DNA from 2 places in the Zongyangia sp. genome. Region 2 is predicted to be linked to the other one. Evidence: predicted binding sites of a transcription regulator. Region 2 holds the regulator's gene; the other holds the start of a gene.

Region 1 (7,506 bases), on a different contig from region 2:
AAGAACAACAGCCGTACCTATGACGCTATGCTCAGACGCATTACAAGAGTGGTAGCGATTATTTTTGTTATCGTGACCATTGCAGTAAATGCAATCGCCGTTTTCATGTAGAAGACGATCTGTTAAAAACCCTGCGAAATCCGCAGGGTTTTTTTACGTCTCTGTCTTTCTATAGAATTTATAATGAATGGGTAAAATTTTGGGAAAACTGGTGTTGAGCATAAGAAAATGATAGCCTTTTCAAAGGTAATAGGCTAGAATGAAGACAGAGATTGACGCGTGACAAAGCCGGAGAGACCGGTGTGGAGGAAATATGGTGAAAAATATAGATCAACCCGGATATGGTGAAAAAATCCTTGGCATTGTGGCCAAGGGAAAGCGAAATCCTGTGAATGTGGAAGAACTCACAAGAAAACTCAAGGTGCCCAAAACAGGGGAAAAGGCATTTGAGCATGAACTGACCCAGTTGGTAGAGGCTGGGGAGCTATATTATAAACGGAAAGGGTTTGTCCTTCCAAGGGAAGTGGGACTGACGCCTGCGCAGGTGGTGAGGGTCAACAGTACCTACGGCTTTGCCCGCCCTGTGGGTGCGGACGGTGACCTATTTGTTCCCGGTCGGGCTCTCATGGGTTCCTTGCCGGGAGATGTGGTGCTGCTAAGGACCTATCCTTCTCGGAAAGAGGGCTCTTTGGGGGAAGGTGAGGTAGTATCCATTGCCAAAGCAGCAGCCTGCCGTTTTACCGGTGTTGTCTCACAGAACCAGGATTTTCTTGAGGTGGTGCCGGATAAGATGCTGGGGTTCCCAGTGCGGCTGGTATCGGGAAAATCCAGCCGATACAAAGCAGGGGACAAGGTCCTCTGTGAAATTGTCTCTAGGGGCTCCCGCCACTATAATCACAGAGCTAAGGTCATAGAGGTCTTTGGCTCTTCCCTGAAAGCGGACAACTGTGCAAAATCCCTGATCCGGTTAAATGAGATCAACGTAGAATTCCCGGCCGTGGTATCTGAGGCGGCGCAGCGGCTGAACGACGCTGGAATCCACCCCAAAGAGCGGGCCAGCCGATTGGATCTGCGCGACGAGATCATTTTTACCATCGACTCGGCGGACAGCAAGGATCTGGATGATGCAGTCTCCATCCAAAAAACAAAGGATGGCTGGGAGCTGGGGGTCCATATTGCGGATGTAAGCTATTATGTTCATCCTCAAAGCCCCCTGGATAACGAAGCCTATGCCCGGGGCACCTCCATCTACTACGCTGATCAGGTGATCCCCATGCTGCCCAAGGCCCTTTCTAATGGGATTTGCTCCCTCAACGAGGAGGAGGACCGGCTGGCATTCTCTTGCTTTATGAATTTGGATACCCAGGGGAATCTCGTCAGTTTTGATTTTAAAAAGACACTGATCCGTTCCAGAGTCAAGGGGGTATACAGCGAGATCAACGCCATCCTGGCAGGAGAGGCAACCCCGGAAATTCTGGAAAAATACAGTGCCGTTATGGACTCCATCCATCTGATTGACCAGTTGTGCAGCCTCCGGTTGAAAAAGAAGCGGGAAAGAGGGGCCATGGATCTGGAGACCAGTGAATCCAAGATTATTTTGGATGAAAACCGGAATGTCAAGGAAATCAAGCCCCGAGGGACTGGGCGCAGTGAGAATATAATTGAAGAGATGATGCTCCTGGCCAACGAGTCAGCAGCCACCTTTGCGCTGGAAAAGCACCTTCCCTTCTGCTTCCGGGTTCATGAACCGCCTTCTCCCGACAAGCTCCAGAATCTCGCGGAGTTGCTTGCTGCCATCGGACAGAGTAAGCGGGACATCCAGCCTGGCGTTTCTCCGACCCGTCTGGCTCAGGTGCTGGAGGGTGTCCGGGGAACCAAGTACCAAATGATTGTGAACAGCCAGATGCTGCGCACCATGTCCAAGGCAAAATACAGTGAAAAGAATATCGGGCATTTTGGCCTGGTGCTTCAAAACTATGCACACTTTACCTCACCTATCCGCCGTTATCCGGACCTGTTTATCCATCGGGTTATGTCGGCATATTTGGCAGGTTCCAGTGAGGAAAAGCTGCAAAAGCGCTTTGGCAAGGTGGCAGGTCCCACCGCCAATCAATCCAGTGAGCGGGAACTCATCGCTATGACCATCGAGCGAGACTGTGAGGACTGTTATAAGGCGGAATACATCCTCCGTCACTTAGGGGAAGAGTTGGAGGGCGTCGTTTCCTCTACCACCAATTTCGGCATCTATGTCATGCTGCCTAATACTGTGGAGGGTCTGGTACGGGCTCAGACCCTGGGCGAAACCTTCCAGTATGATGGGCGGATGGAATATAAGGATATGATGTCCCCCAGAAGATACCGTATTGGAGATACAGTCACGGTCAAGGTGCTGGGAGCCGATGTATCGGCGGGAAAAATTGATTTTGAATTTGTATAAGCAAAGGCTCCGGACCGGGTTCGGAGCCTTTTGTTGTTAGGAAGTTTTTTACAGTGATCCTGTATAATTTTTGCATATCAGCCAAGGCTACCCACATACAATGAAATTGAAGGGTGGGCTTGTATCATGGAAGGTATTCTCCGATCAAAAATCATGCCATGGAGCAAAGGAATATCCACGCCCAGAGCAGAAGAAACCAACCGCATTATTGAGGATATCAAGGCCGTGCTGGAAATGATTGATCGCGCGGAACAGCGCTTTAATCAGGAACAGGACGAAGACCTGCTGGAGGCTTGTATCTATGAAAACAAAGCTCTGGCCGCTCGATATCGCTATTTGATCAAGGAAGCCAAACGCAAGGGTATCACCTGGGACCCCGCCCAACATGGAATTCAATTGGAAGGGGTGTATAGCTCATGGGATAAGTGAAATCGTCCTCATCGCCGCCATTTTTTTGTCCGCAGGGATGCTGGTGGCCTTGTATTCCAGAAGAAAAAACCCGGTTTCCGCCTATTTTACCCATGCCCTTTGTGGATTCCTAGGCCTCGCAGCGATTCACCTGACGACAGGATACACCGGCATTGCCATCGGAATCAACCTGTTCACCTGTCTGGTGACAGCTCTTTTAGGGCTGCCTGGAGTGGTGACCATGTCTATCCTACATTTTGTCTGGGCAATCTAAAGAAGATTTGCTATAATAAAAAAGGACAAAATAGAGCAAGGATGTGACAGGATGTTCAAAGCCAAATGGTATGAGGACCTCCATCTGCCGGAAGATGCAAAGATGATTCGGGATGAGGTCTTTGTCAAGGAGCAGAAATTTCAGGATGAATATGACGATATGGAAGTGAAAGCGCTGCATCTTGTCATCTATGACGAGGAAAACCAGCCAGTCGCCACAGCGAGGATGTTCCCTTGGGAAGAAAACAGCTATAAATTTGGCCGCATCGCTGTACGCAAGCCATGGCGGGGACAAGGCCTAGGCCGGATCCTCATGGAGGAGCTGGAGAAAAAGGCGGTTTCCTTGGGTGGAAAACAAGCGCTGATCGGCGCTCAACAGCAGGCTCGTGGCTTTTATGAAAAGTGCGGCTACATAGCATATGGGGATGAGTACTATGAAGAATACTGTCCTCACATTCACATGAAAAAGCAGATTTGAATCCAGAGGGAGACGTTGGTCTTCCTCTGGATTTCTTTTTGTTTTGCTGATTTTTGCGAATTTTAGCACTCTTATAGAATGAGTGCTAAAATTAAAGGTTTGTTCTTATTTTATGTGTTGTTTTGTAACAAGTGGGGCCTATAATGACAATTGTCAAAAGGATGAAGGACATCCGAAAGACAAAATCATAAAAGAACCAAATGATATAAATGGAGGTATGACTTATGTTTGATCTGTTACCGTTTGAACGCAGAAGAAATGATATGATGAATTTCTTTGGTGACTGGGGGAAGGACTTCTTCGGTGAAATGGGAGATCAGATCTCCGCATTCCGTACCGATATTATGGACAAAGGGGACCATTATCTCCTGGAAGCCGAATTGCCAGGCTTCGATAAAAAAGATATTGACATCGATATCAATGGCGATACATTGACCATCAGCGCCAAACACGAAGCCAATACAGAAGACAAGAAGGACAATTACATCCGCCGGGAGCGCAGCTACGGTTCCTTTGTCAGAAGTTTCGATGTCTCCACCATTGATGCGGCAAATATCAAGGCTGCCTATAACAACGGCATTTTGGAACTGACGCTGCCCAAACTGGCAGAGCAAAAGCCTGAAAGCCGGAAAATTGACATCGGCTAATTACTTGATACAGCATTGTGTTTACATCTCCCAAAACAAAAAGACGCCCGCTTAAGCGGACGCCTTTTTGTTTTGTAGCATGACCAAGCATATAAGCCGAGTTCTGTATTTGACAACGATCTATCTAGGCCTTACGTCGCCATAAGGCTCCAGCCACCTTCTCGAGGACACGCCGGGCCGGCGCTTGATGCCCTCCCTGTGGTGTTGCTCCGGATAGGGTTTACATAGCCGTCCAGTCTCCTGGACGCTGGTGAGCTCTTACCTCGCCTTTCCACCCTTGCCAGCGGGGAAAACCACGCTTTGGCGGTATCTCTCTGTTGCACTTTCCCTAGAGTCGCCTCCGGCTGCCGTTAGCAGCTATCCCGCCCTTTGGAGCTCGGACTTTCCTCGGAAACGGCCTTACGGCCCTGTTCCCGCCGTTGTCTTGCCTGCTCATGGATGATATGATAACATACGTCGGGGAATTATACAAGTTTTCTCGGAAAGCTGCGTTTGAATTTTGATTCATTTTTATGAAATCACAGAGTAAGGTGAAACGAAAAAATTTAATCTTGCATATAAATTGTGTAAAACTTTACATTCTTCGCAAAAATTGAGGATTAATCCTGAGAATCTGCATGAATTTAAAAAAAAGTTGCAAAAAATTCTTGCATTATCGCGTTAAAGTAGTTATAATAATAACCAAATTTGATAAAGGGGAGCTAAGCTATGGCGTTTAAAAGTGAGTACCTCAATAACGTATACGAAACAGTATGCAAAAGAAACAGCGGCGAGCCCGAATTTTTGCAGGCTGTCAAGGAAGTTCTGGAATCTTTCGAGCCAGTGGTAGAAAAACGCCCTGACATCGTTAAATCCGGCGTGATCGATCGTATTGTGGAGCCGGAGAGATTTATCCAGTTCCGTGTATCCTGGGTTGACGACAGCGGTAAGGTTCAGGTTAACCGTGGTTTCCGCGTCCAGTTTAACTCCGCGATCGGCCCGTACAAAGGCGGACTGCGTTTCCATCCCTCTGTATGCGCCTCCATCATCAAATTCCTGGGCTTTGAGCAGATCTTTAAGAATTCCCTCACCGGCCTTCCTATGGGCGGCGGCAAGGGCGGTTCTGATTTCGATCCCAAGGGCAAGTCTGACGGCGAGATCATGCGTTTCTGCCAGAGCTTTATGACCGAGCTTTCCAAACACATTGGTGCAGACACCGATGTGCCGGCTGGTGATATCGGCGTTGGCGCACGGGAAATCGGCTTCCTGTACGGTCAGTACAAACGTCTGCGCAATGAGTTTGTAGGCGTTCTCACCGGCAAGGGCCTTTCCTATGGCGGTTCTCTGATCCGTACCCAGGCCACCGGTTATGGACTTCTCTACTTCACCAAGGAAATGCTCCAGTGCATGAAGAATGAAACCTTGAAAGATAAAACTGTTGTCGTCTCCGGTTCTGGCAACGTGGCTATTTACGCTACCGAAAAGGCACAGGAGTATGGCGCAAAGGTTGTTGCCCTTTCTGATTCCTCCGGTTATGTTTACGATCCCAACGGCATTCAGCTGGATGTTGTTAAGCAGATCAAAGAGGTAGAGCGTGGAAGAATCAGCGAGTATGCAAAACGCGTACCTGGTTCCACCTACACCGAAGGCTGCCGTGGTATTTGGAGCATCAAATGCGACGTGGCTCTGCCCTGCGCAACCCAGAATGAGATCAATGGGGAAGAGGCACAGATGCTGGTCAACAACGGCGTCATGGCAGTTGCCGAAGGCGCGAACATGCCCTCCACTCCGGAAGCTGTGGAAGTCTTCCAGAAAAACGGCGTTCTCTTTGGGCCGGCCAAGGCTGCCAATGCCGGCGGCGTTGCCACCAGCGGTTTAGAGATGTGCCAGAACTCCATGCGTTACAGCTGGACCTCCGAAGAAGTGGATGCCAAGCTGCATGACATCATGGTCAACATTTTCCACAACGCCTATAATGCATCCAAAGAATATGGTGCAGAAGGCAACTTGGTCATGGGTGCCAATATTGCCGGCTTTATTAAGGTGGCAGATGCCATGATGGCACAGGGCGTCGCTTATTAATGTGATTCGCTTTTCATAATGATGGGGTCCCCGGCATTTTGCTGGGGATTCCGTGCATTTGTGGAGGATCCCCTTGCTTTCTGCCAACGGGATTGGTATACTTAAAACGGTACAGAGTAAAAATACCCGCAATCTGGGTAAAATAGAAGAAAGAAGGAAACGGACATGGAAAACTTGAGAATCGAATTGTCGAAAAATCTCAAGCCGAAGCCTCAGGATGAGACCAAATTGGGCTTTGGAAATATCTTTACAGACCACATGTTTTTGATGGACTACGATGAGGGGCAGGGTTGGCATGATGCCCGCATCGTCCCCTATGGCCCATTGCCGCTGGATCCAGCCGCAATGGCGCTACATTATAGCCAGGAAGTTTTTGAGGGTATGAAAGCATACCGGGCTGAGGATGGCAGAATTCTGTTGTTTAGACCGCAGGAAAATTTTGCCCGGCTCAATCGTTCTAACGAGCGTTTGTGCATTCCTCAAATTGATGAGGAATTTGCCCTTAAGGCCCTCATCGAACTTTTAAAAATTGAAAAAGACTGGATTCCTCATATTAAGGATACATCCTTGTACATTCGTCCCTTTATCATCGCAACAGACGCTCATTTGGGTGTCCGCACCGCAAATAAATATCTTTTTGTTATTATCCTGTCGCCCTCTGGCCCTTACTATAAAGAGGGACTGAATCCGGTAAAGCTGTATGTAGAGAACAATTACGTCCGAGCAGTCCGGGGCGGTACAGGTATGGCGAAGACAGGAGGCAATTACGCTGCTTCTCTCAAAGCCCAGGTTGAGGCAAATGACCAGAATTATTCTCAGGTGCTTTGGCTGGATGGCGTGGAGAAAAAATATATTGAAGAAGTTGGCTCCATGAATGTCTTCTTTGTCATTGATGGAGAGGTTATTACTCCTGCGTTGGTTGGCTCCATCCTGCCGGGAATTACCAGAAAATCCTGCATTGAGATGCTGAAGGATATGGGCTATAAGGTAGCTGAACGCCGTCTCTCTATCCAAGAGGTTGCTGATGCCTACAAAGCTGGAAAACTGAATGAGGCTTTCGGCACTGGCACAGCGGCGGTTATTTCTCCCATTGGCCATATTAAATGGGGAGATCTTGTCATGGATATTAACAACAATGAAATTGGTGAGATTTCTCAAAAACTTTACGATGAATTAACTGGCATTCAGTGGGGTAGAATTCC
Region 2 (7,506 bases):
TGGGGAGCCTCAGCGCCAGGGGCAGCGCCGCCTGCAGCCTGACCGGCTGCTTGGGCCTGCTGGTATACCTTGGAGGAGACATCATAGAACTTTTTCTGCAGCTCATCCTGGCGGGACTTGATAGCCTCCAGGTCGGTGCCCTTCAGCGCTTCTTTCAGGGCGTCTACCTTGGCCTGGACATCCGCTTTATCGGCGGCGTCGATCTTGTCACCCAGGTCGGTGAGGGTTTTCTCACACTGATAGACCATCTGGTCTGCGCCGTTTCTTACATCGATTTCCTCACGGCGTTTTTTATCCTCAGCGGCATACTGCTCAGCCTCTTTGACTGCCTTTTCAATGTCCTCCTTGGACATGTTGGTGGAGGAGGTAATGGTGATGTTCTGCTCCTTGCCGGTGCCGAGATCTTTTGCGGTAACATGGACAATGCCGTTGGCGTCGATGTCGAAGGTTACCTCGATCTGAGGCACACCCCGGGGCGCTGCGGGGATACCGTCCAGACGGAACATACCCAGAGTCTTGTTATCTTTCGCCATCTCACGCTCACCCTGGAGGACATGGACCTCAACCGAAGTCTGGCCGTCAGCAGCGGTGGAGAAGATCTGGGACTTCTTGGTGGGGATGGTGGTGTTGCGGTCAATGATCTTGGTGAAGACACCGCCCAGGGTTTCCAGGCCCAGGGACAGAGGGGTGACATCCAGCAGCAGCAAGCCTTTGACGTCGCCGCCCAGGACGCCGCCCTGGATGGCCGCGCCGATGGCGACGCACTCATCGGGGTTGATGCCCTTGAAGGGCTCTTTGCCGGTGATCTTCTGAACTGCTTCCTGAACAGCGGGGATACGGGTGGAACCGCCTACCAGCAGGATCTTGTCAAGATCAGAAGCGGACAGGCCGGAGTCAGACAGGGCCTGGCGTACCGGGCCCATGGTGGCTTCCACCAGGTCAGCGGTCAGTTCGTTGAATTTTGCCCGGGTCAGGTTCATATCCATGTGTTTCGGGCCGGTGGCGTCCGCGGTGATAAAGGGCAGGTTGATGTTGGCCTGGGTGACGCTGGAAAGCTCGATTTTTGCTTTCTCCGCCGCCTCTTTCAGCCGCTGCATCGCCATTTTATCGCCGGTCAGGTCGATGCCGTTTTCTTTCTTAAACTGGTCAGCCAGATAGTTGACAATGCGGTTATCAAAGTCATCGCCGCCCAAGCGGTTGTTGCCTGCGGTGGCCAATACTTCCTGTACGCCGTCGCCCATTTCGATGATGGAGACATCGAAGGTGCCGCCGCCCAGGTCGTAAACCATGATCTTCTGATCGTTTTCTTTATCTACGCCGTAAGCCAGTGCTGCGGCGGTGGGCTCGTTGATAATTCTCTTGACTTCCAGTCCGGCAATCCGGCCGGCATCCTTGGTAGCCTGGCGCTGTGCGTCGGTGAAGTAAGCCGGTACGGTAATAACCGCGTCATAGACCTTTTCGCCCAGATAGGCTTCTGCGTCAGTCTTCAGCTTTTGCAGGATCATAGCGGAAATTTCTTGGGGAGTAAAGCCTTTGCCATCAATATTTACCTTATAGTCAGAGCCCATATGGCGTTTGATGGAACTGACAGTGTGATCCGGATTAGCGATGGCCTGGCGTTTTGCAACCTGTCCTACCAGACGCTCACCGTTTTTAAAAGAGACAACAGAAGGTGTTGTCCGGTCGCCTTCCGCGTTGGGGATGACGACAGCCTCGCCGCCTTCCATGACGGCGACACATGAGTTTGTAGTACCTAAGTCAATGCCGATGATTTTTCCCATAATCAATTCCTCCTCGAATCTTACATTCGAATTCTATACTTTTCAGTTCGTTATATTCTGCATTTATGTGAAAGGCCCAGGGCCTTTGCTTCTTAATTTGCAACCTTCACCATGGCGTACCGCAGGATTTTGTCGCCCATCCGGTAGCCTTTCTGGAAGACCTCTACCACCTGGGACTGGCCCAGGGAATCGTCGTCCACATGCATCACCGCGTGATGCAGTGTTGGATCAAAGTCTCCCTCGGTGGGATTGATCTCCTCAATTCCCAGCTTTTTGATGGTTTCCAGCAGTCCGTCGTAGATCATCTGCACTCCCTTGCGGAAGTTCTCGTCGGTGCTTTCGGTGGCCAGGGCACGCTCGAAATTATCCAGCACCGTCAGAAACTGAGCTGCGGTATCCGCCTTGGCGTCGGTATAAATCTGATCTTTTTCCCGCTGGGAACGCTTGCGGAAGTTGTCAAATTCGGCCATGGAGCGCAACAGCTTATCGTTGAGATCCTTGACCTGCTCTTTGAGGGCCTCGGTTTCGTCGGGAGCCTTTGCCTCCTGCTCTGCTTGGGCGCTTTGAGAAGGGCTTTCCTGCTCGGTGCCCGCTGCCTCCTGCTGGGAAGCAGCTTCCTGCTCGGCGGCCTCCGGGCTCTTGTTTTTCTTTTCGGCCACGTCAATGTCTCCTTTCGGTTTTCATGATGTATGTGAAATGTTATTCGTTGGATGATGAAGACGTCTCGGGAGGGATATCCTCCTCTTCGGAAATTTCGGTGAGAAGCCGTCCCAAGGTGTCGGCAAAATACTGGATGTGGGGGATGAGTTTCGGATAATCCATCCGCACCGGCCCCACAATGCCAATGATGCCGGATCTGGAAGAGCCTACATTATAGCGGGCGATGACAATGCTGGAATCGGCAAGCTCTGATTTTCCAGCTTCTTTGCCGATGGAGACGTTTTTATCCTTCATCTCCTCGTTGATGAGCCGGAGCATTTCATCCCGCTTGTTGAGAAAGGTCAGAAGGTCGTGCGCTACAGGGGTGAACTCCTGATAGGTAAGCAGATTGGTTTCTCCTTCTACGTAGTAGCGCCCGGCGTAAATCTGCCGGCACAGATCGAAGATACAGACCAGCAGCGGCGTGAACACCCGGGAATATTCTCCCAGGGCCACAGCCACCGATTGAAGGTAGAGCTTGGAAACGCCTTCCAAGGACCGGCCTCTGAACCGGGAGTTGACATATTTCCGGAAGAAATCCAGCACCTGGGGGGTGACGGCAAAATCCACCCGGCAGACCTTGCTCTTGACCACGCCGTTGGAGGCGATGACCAAGACCACCAAGGTCCTGGGCCCGGAGGGGATAATGTCGATCCGGCGCACCGTTACATCCTCCGGCGTCATGGTGGAGGAAACGGTGACACAGTGGGTGGCTTGGGCCAGGGCCGTAGCCGCATCTTCCACCAACTGGTCGGGGTCGGGGTGCTGAATGTTAAAGAGCGCGTCGATTTCCGCCTTTTCGGCGGCGGTCAGGGGCTGGGTCTGCATCAGGTTGTTGATGTAGAGCCGGTATCCCTTGTGGGAGGGCACACGCCCTGCTGAAGTATGGGGCTGTTCAAGATAACCCATCTCAAACAGCGCCGCCATTTCGTTGCGGATGGTTGCGGGGGAGATTGCGTAATCCATCACCGATGCCAGCAGCTTGGAGCCTACCGGCTCACCGGTTTTGGTGTAAATCTCGATGATCGCTGAGAGGATTTGCATCTTCCGTCTATCCAGTTCCACAGCGTATCACCTCTTTTTGCTATTTTAGCACTCTTGATTATGGAGTGCTAAATCTTACAGTTATCAATGTATCACTTCTCTTTTAGTATGTCAAGGGACTTCATAGTTTATTTACAAAAATGTTGGCAATCGTCCACAGAGACTGCCAAAAAAGAAAACGCGGCTGTTTTTCGGCCGCGTTTTTTTAACAGGAGATAGTATTCAAGAGATGAGAAATAATGCTGTTGGAGAGGAGAAACCCCTCCGTCGTCAGGGAGAGATGATGTCCGTTGAGACAAAGAAGACCCCGGCGCTCCAGGGGCGGACAAGCCCTTTCCAAAGGGGAGACGTCAACGGAAAACCGGCTGCCCAGCTGATCCAGGTTGATCCCCTCTGCCAGCCGCAGCCCCAGCATGAACTCCTCGAAAAAGCCGCCCCCATCGCAGACGCCATCAAAGGGGATGTCTCCGAAGCCGGGCGCTTTACAGAAGGATTCCAGGTCCCGTGGCAGGGCAAAGCGGCTGCCGCCGTAGTAGGAATGGGCGGCAGGGCCAAAGCCCAGATATTCCTGGCACCGCCAGTATTTCAGGTTGTGGCGGCTCTCATAGCCCGGTTTCGCAAAGTTGGAAATTTCATACTGGTGAAAGCCCAAGGAGGAAAGCCCCTCCACCGCGGCCAGATACAGGTCGGCCTGGGTATCCTCGTCGGGGATTTGGGAGAGAAAGCGGGGGGAGTTGTAAACGGTGCCCTCCTCTACCTTTAATATATAAGAGGAGATATGGGCGGGCCCGAGGGAGGCGGCAAAATCCAGCGTTTGGGAGAGGGAGGAGGCTGTCTGTCCGATGACCCCCAGCATGACGTCCAGGGAGATGTTGTCTATCCCGCCCTGCCGGGCCAGCTCCACCGACTGGGCCACCTCTTCCCGGGTGTGGCGGCGGCCCAGAAGGCGCAGTTCGGAGGGGACGGCCGACTGCATGCCAAAGCTCACTCGGGTAAAACCCAGCGCCCCTAAGGCGGCGATGGTATCCCCCTCAGCGGCTCTGGGATTGGCCTCGGCGGTGATTTCACAGTCCTTAGAGAGTGGGAAATGGGCGGCCACCGCCTCCAAAATCCGGGAAAGCCGCTGAGATCCCAGCAAGGTAGGGGTGCCGCCTCCCAGATAAACGGAGTCCACCTTTTCCGTGGGGGCGGTAGCAATATGACGGAGCAGGGCGGCTGTGTAGACATCCATTGCCTCATTGCCGCCCCGGAGAGAATAGAAATCGCAGTAGGGGCATTTGGAGCGGCAGAAGGGAACGTGGATGTAAATGCCGATGGGCTGGGGCATCCAAAGACCTCCTTTGAGAAACCGGCCGCCGCAGGTCGCGGCGGCCGGTTTTGACAGATTTAGTCGTCCAGCTTGAGGACAGCCATAAAGGCCTCCTGGGGAACCTCCACAGTACCCAGCTGGCGCATCCGTTTTTTGCCTTCCTTCTGTTTTTCCAGAAGTTTCTTTTTTCGGGTGATGTCGCCGCCATAGCACTTGGCCAATACATCCTTGCGCATGGCTTTGACCGTCTCCCGAGCGATGATCTTGCCGCCGATGGCCGCCTGGATGGGCACCTCAAACATCTGGCGGGGAATATTTTCTTTGAGCTTCTCGCAGATCCGGCGGGCCCTGGGATAGGCGTTGTCGGCAAAGACGATGAAGGAGAGGGCGTCTACGATCTCGCCGTTTAAAAGGATGTCCAGCTTCACCAGCCGGGAGGGAACATAGCCCTTCATCTCATAGTCGAAGGAGGCATAGCCTTTGGTCCTGGACTTGAGGGCGTCGAAAAAGTCGTAGACAATCTCCCCCAAAGGCAGGTCGTAGTGAAGCTCTACCCGGTCGGTGTCAAGATACTTGGTATCCTTGTAGACGCCTCGCCGCTCCTGACACAGCTCCATGATGTTGCCAATATAGGCGGTGGGGGTCAGGATGTTGGCGGCGACCATAGGCTCCTCCGCATCCTGGATGGTGGCAGGGTCGGGGAAGTTGGTGGGGTTGTCGATATAGACAGTCTCCCCGGAGGTGAGGATGACCTTATAGATAACGCTGGGAGCGGTGGTAATGATGTCCAGATTAAACTCCCGCTCAATCCGCTCCTGGATGATCTCCATGTGGAGCAGACCCAAAAATCCGCATCGGAAGCCGAAGCCCAACGCCACCGAGGTTTCCGGCTCAAAGGAGAGGGAGGCGTCGTTGAGCTGAAGCTTTTCCAGGGCCTCCCGGAGATCCGGATATTTGGCCCCGTCGGCAGGGTAGATGCCGCAGAACACCATGGGGTTGACCTTCCGGTAACCGGGCAAGGGTTCCGCCGCCGGATTTGCCGCGTCGGTGACAGTGTCGCCCACCGTGGTGTCCTGTACCGTTTTAATGCTGGCGGTGATGTATCCCACCTGTCCGGCGGAAAGCTCCTCCAGAGGAATCAGGTTGGTCGCCCCCATGGCGCCGGCTTCCACCACAGTAAACTCGGAGCCGGAAGCCATCATCCGGATGGTCATGCCGGGGCGGACCGTCCCCTCCATGACCCGGACATAGACGATGACGCCTTTGTAGCTGTCGTAATAGGAGTCGAAGATCAGCGCTTTCAAAGGGGCGTGGTCATCCCCCTGAGGAGCGGGGATATCGGTGACCACCCGTTCCAGCACCTCTTCGATATTGATCCCCGCCTTGGCAGAGATCCGGGGGGCATCTAGGGCGGGAATGCCGATGATGTCCTCGATTTCGTGGCAGACCCGGTCTGGATCTGCGGCGGGCAGATCGATTTTGTTGATGATAGGCACGACCTCCAGGTCGTGCTCAATGGCAAGGTAGGTATTGGCCAGGGTCTGGGCTTCAATGCCCTGGGAGGCGTCCACCACCAAAAGGGCCCCTTCGCAGGCCGCCAGGGAGCGGGAAACCTCATAGTTAAAGTCCACATGTCCCGGGGTGTCGATGAGGTTAAAACAGTAATGCTCCCCGTTTTTAGCCTCATAATCCAGCCGGACGGCCCGGGCTTTGATGGTAATGCCCCTTTCCCGTTCCAGCTCCATGTTGTCCAGAATCTGGTCCTCCATGTCCCGCTGGGCCACGGTGCTGGTCATCTCCAGCATCCGGTCGGCCAGGGTGGACTTGCCGTGGTCTATATGTGCGATAATGCAGAAGTTGCGGATGTGTTCGCGGTCATACTGCAACAGTGATCACCTCTTCGCCGTTGTCTAAAGCGCCCCTAGGCAGGGCGGAATCCAAGGGATTTACAGCTCATTATAGCACAACAAAAGCGCCCTTCGCAACAGAGATGGGCGCTTTGGTGAAATATTCAAAAGGGAAGAACCTGCTGCCAGTCAAGCCCTCCGGCGTAGGAGATCAGATCGGGGATAAACCGGTAGCGGATGGGGATGAGGGTGCGAAAAGGGTAGACAGCTTCCCGGATATCCGTAAAGATGCCGGTATCCAGGGTGTAATCCTTGCCCAGCCAGGTGATATTGGCCTGATCTTCCCCTGTCCTTTCAACCAGAAGCAGGGCGTTGTCATCGCCGAAGCCACGGGCGCGGGAATGAATGTCAGCGACGAAGATGCCCATCATCCCCAGATAGAGGAGGATGGAAATGGCAAAGCTGGCAAAAAAATAGCGAAGCTGCTCTTTGGACATGTGTTTTGACTTCCTTATTTTATATTATTCCCCCTGGGATAGGATCAGCTCAGCCAAGGCCTTGCCGCACAGCTCCCCGGAATAGACAGCCTCCTCCAGGGAATTGCCGTGGGCGCCAAACTCCAGAAGCAGGCTGCCGGGGGTCTTATTCATATTATAAAGGCGGTAGCAAAAGAAGATGGGGCGGGTCAGCCCCGGATAATCGGCCTCCATCTGGCTTTGAAAGGCGGCGGCAAACCGGAGGTTATCCGGCCAGTTTGGCATATTCATGGTGCCGTCGTCACAGCCGGAAATAATCATGATCTGGGCCGCCTTTTTGCCGTCGATTT

Evidence for each region. Region 2 encodes HrcA, which represses chaperone genes, less so after heat shock. Its sites were predicted from a motif close to TGTTAGCACTCNNNNNNNNNGAGTGCTAACA; they were not measured.
Region 1: a site for HrcA is predicted at 3,657-3,687, ahead of ACZ25G_RS05895 (Hsp20/alpha crystallin family protein). Genes of this name have one in related genera too.

The regions. Positions count from the first base shown of each region.
Region 1 is NZ_CBDTOK010000092.1:22,400-29,905, forward strand. Features, by position in the region: gene secG (preprotein translocase subunit SecG) at 1-111, shown strand, start outside; gene rnr (ribonuclease R) at 317-2,437, shown strand; gene ACZ25G_RS05880 (DUF2508 family protein) at 2,564-2,866, shown strand; gene ACZ25G_RS05885 (pro-sigmaK processing inhibitor BofA family protein) at 2,823-3,119, shown strand; gene ACZ25G_RS05890 (GNAT family N-acetyltransferase) at 3,171-3,596, shown strand; gene ACZ25G_RS05895 (Hsp20/alpha crystallin family protein) at 3,821-4,243, shown strand; RNA gene rnpB (RNase P RNA component class A) at 4,320-4,678, opposite strand; gene gdhA (NADP-specific glutamate dehydrogenase) at 4,952-6,304, shown strand; gene ACZ25G_RS05910 (branched-chain amino acid aminotransferase) at 6,470-7,506, shown strand, end outside.
Region 2 is NZ_CBDTOK010000037.1:22,132-29,637, reverse strand. Features, by position in the region: gene dnaK (molecular chaperone DnaK) at 1-1,781, opposite strand, end outside; gene grpE (nucleotide exchange factor GrpE) at 1,874-2,440, opposite strand; gene hrcA (heat-inducible transcriptional repressor HrcA) at 2,481-3,545, opposite strand; gene hemW (radical SAM family heme chaperone HemW) at 3,730-4,851, opposite strand; gene lepA (translation elongation factor 4) at 4,911-6,719, opposite strand; gene ACZ25G_RS02240 (hypothetical protein) at 6,845-7,177, opposite strand; gene spoIIP (stage II sporulation protein P) at 7,202-7,506, opposite strand, start outside.